Regions from separate parts of the Furfurilactobacillus curtus genome, predicted to be linked through region 1. Evidence: riboswitches for the same ligand, from Rfam matches in the RefSeq annotation. Region 1 holds a riboswitch; each other region holds the start of a gene.
What was found. Region 1 has a riboswitch for thiamine pyrophosphate ahead of thiM (hydroxyethylthiazole kinase). Riboswitches for the same ligand answer to the same signal wherever they lie in the genome.
Positions count from the first base shown of each region.

Region 2: linked by a shared signal. The riboswitch ahead of ACYQ0Y_RS05460 (ECF transporter S component) and the one ahead of thiM (hydroxyethylthiazole kinase) in region 1 are both predicted to bind thiamine pyrophosphate.
Region 3: linked by a shared signal. The riboswitch ahead of thiW (energy coupling factor transporter S component ThiW) and the one ahead of thiM (hydroxyethylthiazole kinase) in region 1 are both predicted to bind thiamine pyrophosphate.

Region 1 is NZ_BAAHXU010000001.1:319,736-322,976, reverse strand. It holds gene msrB (peptide-methionine (R)-S-oxide reductase MsrB) at 1-445, shown strand, start outside; gene msrA (peptide-methionine (S)-S-oxide reductase MsrA) at 485-1,024, shown strand; TPP riboswitch at 1,069-1,170, shown strand; gene thiM (hydroxyethylthiazole kinase) at 1,241-2,038, shown strand; gene thiD (bifunctional hydroxymethylpyrimidine kinase/phosphomethylpyrimidine kinase) at 2,040-2,879, shown strand; gene thiE (thiamine phosphate synthase) at 2,869-3,241, shown strand, end outside.
Region 2 is NZ_BAAHXU010000001.1:1,107,721-1,110,961, forward strand. It holds gene ACYQ0Y_RS05450 (magnetosome magnetite crystal formation protein family) at 64-381, shown strand; gene ACYQ0Y_RS05455 (ECF transporter S component) at 433-1,044, shown strand; TPP riboswitch at 1,251-1,340, shown strand; gene ACYQ0Y_RS05460 (ECF transporter S component) at 1,465-2,046, shown strand; gene ACYQ0Y_RS05465 (ATP-binding cassette domain-containing protein) at 2,075-3,241, shown strand, end outside.
Region 3 is NZ_BAAHXU010000001.1:978,372-981,612, forward strand. It holds gene ACYQ0Y_RS04900 (zinc-binding dehydrogenase) at 60-1,100, opposite strand; gene thiW (energy coupling factor transporter S component ThiW) at 1,221-1,781, opposite strand; TPP riboswitch at 1,835-1,934, opposite strand; gene ACYQ0Y_RS04910 (matrixin family metalloprotease) at 2,118-2,870, shown strand; gene ACYQ0Y_RS04915 (MarR family winged helix-turn-helix transcriptional regulator) at 3,092-3,241, shown strand, end outside.

The DNA.
Region 1 (3,241 bases):
AGATCAAAAAACAGCAGCACTAGCTAAATTATCTAAGGAAGCGTATGCGGTTACGCAGCATGCTGATACTGAGCGACCATTCTCTGGGAAATATGACGCCTTTTATGCAGATGGTATCTACGTTGATATCGTAAGTGGCAAACCACTTTTTTCGTCAACAGACAAGTATGACGCCGGCTGTGGTTGGCCGTCTTTTACGCACCCTATTGATGCCGGATCGATTAAAGAACATCGGGATCGTTCATTTGGCATGGAACGAACTGAAGTGGTGAGTCGTGAGGCAGAGTCCCATTTAGGACATGTCTTTACGGATGGACCGACCGAGGATGGTGGGTTGCGTTATTGCATCAATTCAGCTGCGCTTAAATTTATTCCTGCGGATGAATTAAATTCAGTAGGATATGGTCAATATGCGGATCTATTTCCACAGGTAACCCAGAAGTAGCTTCACAATTTTATCAGGTCTAATCAAGGAGGTCTTTACATGGCGGAAGAGACAGCAATTTTTGCGGGTGGATGTTTTTGGTGTATGGTAAAGCCGTTTGATACGGTTCCAGGTATTAAAACGGTGGTGTCAGGATATACAGGTGGGCACGTGCCTAACCCAACATATGAACAAGTTGCCAGTCATACCACAGGTCACACGGAGGCAGTTAAGATCACCTTTGATCCAGCCGTGATTAGTTATGATCAATTAGTTAGCATTTATTGGCAGCAGACCGACCCAACGGATGCCATGGGCCAATTTCAAGATCGCGGGGATAGTTACCGACCCGTTATCTTTGTGAATAGTCCAGAGCAACGGCAAATTGCTGAAGCTTCGAAAGCTGCGTTGGCGGCCTCAGGGCGATTTGACGAGCCAATTGTGACGGAAATTGAGGCTGCGCAGCCGTTTTATGCTGCAGAGGACTATCATCAAGATTTCTACAAGAAGAATCCTTTGCGATACCAAATGGAAGAAATGGGCGGACGTGAAGCCTTTATCAAACAACAATGGGCTGATAAAAACCGAACAAATGCTTAAACTGATTGACGGTCAGCTCAAAAATCGGTATTCTAAACGTAAATAGTTTCCACTAGGGGTGTCCACATGGCTGGACTGAGACGACTTGGTCGGACCCTTTGAACCTGTAAGTTCAGACTTGCGAAGGAAAGTGGCCAGTGTGATTGAGGAATAACAACGCTGAAGCCTTCGTGGTTTTAGCGTTTTTTCTTGTCCAAATTGGCCGAGGAGGAAAAAATGAATCCAGAATTGTTAGCCGCCATTCGACGGCTTAATCCAGTTGTATTAACCGTTGCAAATGCGGTGACGATTGCAGAGGTTGCCAATGCCGTGAATGCAATTGGCGCCTCACCAATCATGTCAAAAGCACCAGAAGAAGCACCAGAATTAGTGGGGCTGGCAGGCGGTGTAACACTTAACTTGGGGACCTGGACGAAAGCGCAGGTTGATCAAATGGTTGCGGTGGGCCAGGCTGCAAATCAAGCGCAGGTTCCAGTTGTGATTGATCCAGTCGCGGTTGCATTGCCCAAACGACAACAGATCTTTACTAATTTAGTTGAACAAGTTCAGCCATCCATCATCCGGGCTAACGCTGGGGAAATGGCCTTTCTTGCTGGTGAAGATGATACAACGCGCGGTATTGATGCGACCGATTTAACTGTAAACCATGCGTTAGTCGCTGCAGAAGTGGCGAAACGTTTTAATTGTATTGCGGTGATGACCGGCAAAAAGGATTTCATCAGTGATGGCACCAAGACGTTTGTGGTTCATAATGGGACGACCCTATTTGCGACCCATGTTGGTTCAGGTGATATGTTAAGCAGCGTTTTAGGGGCTTTCTTAGCGGTGAGTGAGGATGCCCTAACAGCTGCAGTAACTGGCACTGCCATTTTCGCGGCTACGGGTCAGTGGGTGGCGCAGACTGCGCAACTATCCAATCAGCAGCCAGGAACCTTTGCGGTTAAATTAATGGATGGTCTGGCCGCCGTTAGCATGACCGATTTGAAATCTTTACTTGAGGTGGAGGTCAATTAATATGGCACTAACTGAATCAGTGGCACAATTTCCCCAGGCATTATCCATTGCTGGTTCTGATTCCGGCGGTGGTGCTGGTATGCAAGCAGATCTCAAGACGATTCAAGAACGTCACGTTTTTGCGGCTACGGTTCTTGTCGCGATTACCGCTCAGAATACGCTGGGGGTTCAGGATGCTTTTGCTCTGCCGACAACCTTGATTGACGAACAATTTGCTTCTTTGGCGGCAGATTTAGCAATCAAAGCTTGTAAAACGGGGATGTTGGCAGATGTCGAACGGGTCAAAGCAGTCGTTGCTAATCTCAAGCGTTATAACTTTGGCCCGCTAACTGTTGATCCCGTCATGATTGCGAAGGGTGGCGCACCGCTATTGAGTGAGGCGGCAGTGTCGACGGTTCGCGATGAATTAATTCCTTTGGCGACCGTGTTAACCCCCAATTTACCAGAGGCCGAAGCCCTGACCGGCTTGACGATTACGACCGATCAGCAAATGCACCAGGCTGCTGAACAGTTACAGACGCTAGGAGCGGCCAACGTCATTGTCAAGGGCGGTCACGAAGCCAATCCTGAATTGGCGAATGATTATGTTTTGTTGGCTGACGGTCGATCATTTTGGTTAAGTTCACCTAGAATAAAGACGCACAACACACACGGCACAGGGGACACATTGTCGGCCTGCATTACAGCAGAACTAGCTAAAGGCGCCGATGTTGAAACGGCGATTCGAATTGGTAAGGCCTATGTGTCCGCCACTATTGCCCAAGGGATCGTTGTCGGCCATGGTCACGGTCCCTTGAACCATTGGGCACAGATTCACGAGGGTGACGCTCATGAAATTTAACACGAAGATGTTGCAGGCTTATTTTGTAGCTGGAAGTCAGGATGTGCCGCAAGGACAAACTTTGCCGGAACAATTGTCCGCCGCGATTGCAGGTGGCATCACAGCATTTCAGTTTCGTGAAAAAGGGCCGCGGGCTCTGATGGGTGCTGAAAAAGTCGCCTTGGGTCAAACGTTGCACGAATTGTGTCGTCAAGCAGAAATTCCTTTTTTTGTTGATGATGATGTGGTCTTAGCACGAACGTTACGAGCTGATGGCATTCACGTTGGCCAAAAAGACCAACGAATTGAACAGGTCATTAATGAGTTACCAGGTTTGATCATTGGTTATTCTTGTCATACGGTCGCCCAAATTAACCATGCAA
Region 2 (3,241 bases), 790 kb from region 1:
TGAACGGTCCCTAGCGTAGAATGTATACAAAACTTAGGCAACTGTTTAGGGGAAGGTGTCATCATGCAACATCGAATCGTTAACGCGCTTAGTTACCTCAGCATTTTATTCTTACCAGTTATCTTTCCACTCATTGTGTGGATTGTTGGCGCGGGTCAACGAGACATCGCCCATCATGCCGCACACGCATTTTGGAGCCAACTAATCCCAGCCATTTTTGCCTTTATGTTATTCTTTTTCATCGCCGTTTACGGATTAACAACCGGTGCTACCGCTGGTCTGGGTTGGCTAACCCTGTTGTTCATTGGTGTCCTATGTTTGCTGTCAGTCATCCTATGGTTCTATAACATTGTGATGGGCATCCGGATGCTGGTTGTTTAATCAGCTCGGGATTACAACACATGATAAATGAAATTAAGTGAGGAATCGCTCATGAAAACAGCAACAAAATCAAACACACGTAATTTAGTTTTAGCTGCCTTATTTATTGCCATTGTCTTGGTTCAAGTATTGGTTCCCTTTTTAGGTTACATTCCCCTCGGTTTAACCGCTGTTGGCTTACAAATCGCAATTATCCAATTTACCGTCGCGATTGCTGCCATTATGATGGGGCCTTGGTGGGGTGGCCTCATCGGTGGGGTTTGGGGACTCGCATCACTCATTCAAGCGTGGACACAAGTCTATAATCTAGGCGCGTTTTTATTTCGTAACCCAGTGACCGCGATTGTCCCTCGAATTATGATTGGCATTGTGGTCGGGTATGTTTTTCAAGAGCTCGCTGTTAAACGTCAACATCGCGGATTAGCGCTTACTTTATCAGGATTCTTGGCTTCCTTTACCAATACGGCCTTAGTCGTGTTGTTTTCTTGGATTACGATCGCTGGCTTCGGTTACTACTTCCCAGGTATCCCCCACAGTGGGACTTTTATGTGGATTCTATTATCCTTAGTTGGCGTCAATGGCATCGCTGAGATGATTGCAGGTGTGATTATTGTACCGATTGTTGGTAGTGCTATCTTGGCTGTACGCCGATCGCGAGACTAGCGCTTAACACCCGTGATGGCTCACACTTTGCTGTAAACGCGTTTGCCAGGCCTGAGCCCTGCACACAACCGGCAACCACTACCGGGTGAAACCCACCCGTCCGTGATTTTCAGTTGTTGCTCGGGCTCAAAACGGCCCGGCTCACGCTCTGATCTGTTCTTCTATTGCTTTTTTTCAAATTTTCCTTTACGCTTAGGTTGCTTCACAAATAATAACTGGGGTGCCATTTGGCTGAGATAAAACCCATTGAACCTGATCCGGTTAATACCGGCGAAGGGAGTTACGTAATCCGAATTCGGATTATTTGTCTTATTGACATTTACGACCTCTCACTCAGGCTCGACACTGGTGAGAGGTTTTTTTGTCCTCACTGTGACGGGCACATTGATTGCAATGGTCGCCCCTAATGGAGGTTTTTCTATGCAACAAACAAGTCGTTCTAATAGTTGGCATCTGCGAGATGTGATCCTGATTACCATCATCGCCATTTTTATGGGGATTATTTTCTTTGTTACCGGCTTTTTATACAACGGCCTAACTGCACTGCTAACACCCTTTGGCTTAGCACCATTTGCCAATGATGCCATTCTAGGAATTTGGACGATGGCCGGTCCACTAGCTGCTTTTATGTTACAAAAAATGGGAGCGGCCACAATTGGTGAAATTTTGGCGGCTGCCGTTGAAGCAATCATCGGTGGTCAATGGGGGCCAAGTACGTTGATTTCTGGTTTTGTCCAAGGAATCGGCTCCGAATTAGGCTTCACGTTTACTTTATATCGACGCTACGACATGTTCAGCTTAACATTGTCCGCCTTGACCACGGCGCTCGTTACCTTCACTTGGGATTTGTTCCGTTCGGGATACAATCAGTATCATCTTTGGATGATTATCGCATTGTTCATCACCCGGTTTATCTCGATGTGGGTGTTTGGCGCGTTGCTAGTTTCGGCTGTCACTCACCTGCTTGACCGCTCACAATTGTTGAATCGTAGTCGTCACTAATCCTAAATCAATCTAAGGTGTAATCTTAATGACAATGATTGAGCTGTCTCACCTGACTTTTAAATACGATGAAATGGATCCGCTAATTCTTGATGATCAGTCATTGATCATTGATGCGGGAACCTTCAATTTATTAACGGGTCCTTCTGGAACTGGCAAATCAACCCTCCTCAAGCTCATTGCTGGTTTATATCCAAGTTTCACTGGTATTCAAACATCTGGCACGGTAACCGTCAATCAGCAAGCCATTGCCGAGATGATTCCCGCCAAACGCGCACAACTCGTCTCGATGATGTTTCAAAATCCCAGTGAACAGTTCGCTATGCAAACACCACGTGAAGAACTTATCTTTACCTTGGAGAACTTACAAGTGCCCGTAACTGACATTCCGAGTCGAGTAAAAACGGCACTTGAATTCGCTGGCGTTACTGCCTTCGCTGACCGTCAATTTACAACCCTTTCTGGTGGGGAACAGCAAAAGGTATCTTTGGCAGTCATTGTCGCACTTAATGCACAAGTCATTTTATTGGATGAACCATTCGCAAATGTTGATCCAGCTGCACGGCGCTTTTTATTGGCACAATTAACCAAGCTTGTTGACCAGCATGGTAAAACCATTCTCATCGCGGATCACGATTTATCTGATTACCAAGCGCGGATCAATCAATTGTTTATTCTCGATCCGGAAAAACGGCGCGTCCACCTTGCTGATGACGCCGAAGCAATGGCACGCTTTGCTGACTTTGACCAGCATCAACATCAGCAACAACCTCTATTATTGCCAGATTCCGCCACGCTTGAACCAGTATTTAAATTACACAATTTTTCTGTCGGGCATCAAAGTCCCTTGATCATTCAAGAGTCGCTCGACCTTTTCGCTAATCAGTTGACGGTCATTACCGGTGCTAACGGAACTGGCAAGTCGACCCTTTTTAACGCCCTCGTTCGTTTGCAAAACTATCACGGTTCACTCACTTGGCAAGATCAACAAGTAAGCAAGCAACGACGCGCACGTTATGCTAAACAGGTTGCCCTAGTCTTTCAACAGGCCACCAGCCAATTCCTAAATATTACTGTGGCCGAAGAACTTGCCATGAGCCATCGCCAACAAGTCAGTTCGGCTTGGACAACCACGCGAACAACTACAGCCCTTGAGCAACTTAACTTAGCCGGTCGCGGCGATCAAGTCGTTTAT
Region 3 (3,241 bases), 660 kb from region 1:
GGCTTCTTCGCTAGCCGACTTTACGATGACAAACCTGTTTATCCATAATTAGTATGCAATTAATCGACAACGATTAAAGATTTGATTGCTTCTCGATTGGTCATTGCCTGATAACCTGCATCAATCTCATCTAATCCAAACCGCTTTGTAAACACTCTACCCGGATGGATCTGCCCATCTAAAACGGCCTTTAAGAGAACTGACTTATCATACGTGGTCACGGATGCCGGGCCCCCAGCGATAATTCGGTTATTATAGAAAGAACTAGACATATCCATTTTAGGTTCATGAGGCAGGCCAACACGTCCGACAATGCCTCCGGGGCGGCAAACTTGCATCGCTGTTTCATTAGACAATTCAGTACCAACACACTCCAAGACTGCGTCAGCACCGGCCCCATTCGTTAACGCCAGTACTTCGCTAACAGCCTCATCACCCCGACTAGCAACAATGTCGGTTGCGCCAAATTCAGTGGCTAATTGTTGTCGATCTTCGTGGCGGCTTAACGCAATAATTCGTTTGGCCCCACGCATCTGGGCAGCAATAACACCACATAAGCCAACCGCGCCGTCACCTACAACGACAACTGTGTCGCCGGCTTGGACATTGGCCACCCGGGCGGCGTGATAGCCAGTCGCCATCACGTCTGCTAACGTCAATAATGAATCAAGCATCGCTTCACTGTAATCTACGGGTTGACCAGGAACTTTAACCAAGGCCCATTCGCCATGTTCAAACCGAACATACTCAGCTTGCACGCCATGACTAAAATTGTCCGTGTGGCTTTGACAATCACCATCAAAGCCTGCTCGACAGGCCGCACAATGGCCACAACCATGTGTAAATGGGGCGATGACAAAATCACCTGGTTTAACAGTTGTGATCTTATCGCCGACTGCTTCGACGATTCCTAGTGCCTCATGACCGCCATTTTCTGAATGGTGAGGTTTATCTTCCAAACCACGGTAAGCCCATAGATCTGAACCACAGACACAAGTTCTAACCACATGCAAAATAACATCGTCCGGCGCTTGAATTGTTGGCCGGTCAATATTTTCAATCGCAACTTTCCCGGGTTCCATAAACATTGTCGATTTCATTTGAATTTCCTTCGCTTTCTGCGTTAATTTCAACTCACTATGATTATCGGTCTTATGGTTAGGTGATTCAACTCGAGAAACCCATTCAATGGTGTTGCTCTATAAGTATTACTATTTTCATCATTTATCTAAAAAATCGCTTTTTTTAATCATCGTCAACTGGCGTAATGCTTTAACAACGAAGGCACCCAATAGGCTGCCAACAAGAGCCGATGGCGTGAAATATGGGACATAAAACCAGAAACTGGGTAATTTCAAACCATAACCGACCTGCATCACGACAAAAGAAATCATTGCGCCAAATAAGCCGACACCGAGTGTCTCACCAAATGCAGCGGCCAGCGTCGACCGATTAAATATCCGATATGCGAGCCAAGCCAGCAATGGTCCGACTAAAATACTTGTAACGGCAACCGCTGGTCGTCCTTCAAGTAACATGCGAATCAAACCAACAATGATGGCGGCCGCCGTCGCGTAAACTGGCCCGACTAAAATTGCCAAGATAACATCAACCATGTGTTGGAACGGGGCCATATTGGGAAATACGACAATGGTGGATAAAACTAATCCAATCAGACTACTAAAGATGGTGAATAACCCTTTGCGTAATTGAACGCCTCGTTGCATATAACAGTCCTCGCTTGCTTTAGTGACAACAACAATTAATCTAATCTTAGCCACCAAAAAAGCCCTTCCAGACAGAAAGGGCCAGCTTGCCGTTACTTACAGAACTCACGACACGTCAGCCACTTTCCTCCGCTAGTGTTAACTAGATCAGGTTCAAAGGGACCGGGTTTTAACCCATCTCAGCAAATAGCGCCCCTAGTGACAATTTTCGATTAAGTTTAAAGCTATTCTACCATATTGACCTCAATAATGAATCATCAGACCCGGTCGTTTAAATAGCTACCCTTCCAGCTAACAATGACACTTAATTTTTTATCACATTGAAGTAACTAATGCCCGTTTAATTGAACCAAGCGTTAAACTTGGTAGAAATTTTCTGGAGGATTATTTATGCACCAACATCGCGGCTTTATCAGTTTCATGATTATTTTGGCTGCCGGCGCCTTTTTATTTGGTAACCCCCATAGCCCAATTCCGCAAGTGACACGTAATGCGTGGCAACAACGACTCAATCAGCTTTATCAAAATGCCCGTCTAGAAATCACGCAACTCAATGAACCATCGATTCGCTCGACCTCTCAGGCCACCAGCCAGTCAACGACTAAACAAAGTTCCGTCGCAGTTAACCATTCAGCCACCAGTGCAGTTAACGCGACGCCAATCTTACCAATTATGCAAGGCAAGAAAATAAGTTCAACGTATTATTATCACTACGACACCGGCACGCCGAATAATGTTCACACCGTATTTGAGCAAGCCGTTAAACTTTACAATGCAACCGGTGTCGTTAAGCTTCGTCCCGGTAAAGGAACTAACTTGCAGAATCAACTGGCCTTCGGCACCTACCACAAGCAAATGACCGCGGCACAACTCGGCTCGATCGAGCTCGGCGAAGGCGGCCCACAACTCATTGAACAAGTTGGTCCAGGCGCTTCTGATGTGGTGATCAATCATGGGTCCGCCCAACTCAATATCACCTATGACCAATCAGTTAGTTTATCCGTGTCGGTTCATGAACTAGGCCACGCTTTAGGTCTAGATCACAGTCCTGATCAAAACTCAGTCATGTATCCCATTGATCAAGGTAAAACAGCCTTGAGTGATGGCGACATTAACGCCTTAAAACAAATTTATCAACAATAGCCATCTCGGCAAGCGGTCGCTGAGGATTAAATAATTGGGTAACTGACAAGTGTGATTTATTATCTTTTCTTTGATTAATACCCTGGCTGCTTCACCCGTTTTTATGCTTAGAAGGCCCTGCTTAAGCTTCTCACTAGTTTTATTGCGCAATTTTGACAAGGTTAGTGAAAAGTTTTATACTCATTTAGTCAGCCGGCTAACTAAATTACGAGGAGGTTTGCATGGATCACATTGATTTCAAGGATCGGCCAACGAGTCATCGGGTCACAGAGATGAACGCTGAGTATGGAAACCTAGATGCGGAGACGGTCGTTTTATTTCTTCGCTTTCAAGAAGTCGCTCGACGCCTACAAAGCGCTTACGATGACGTC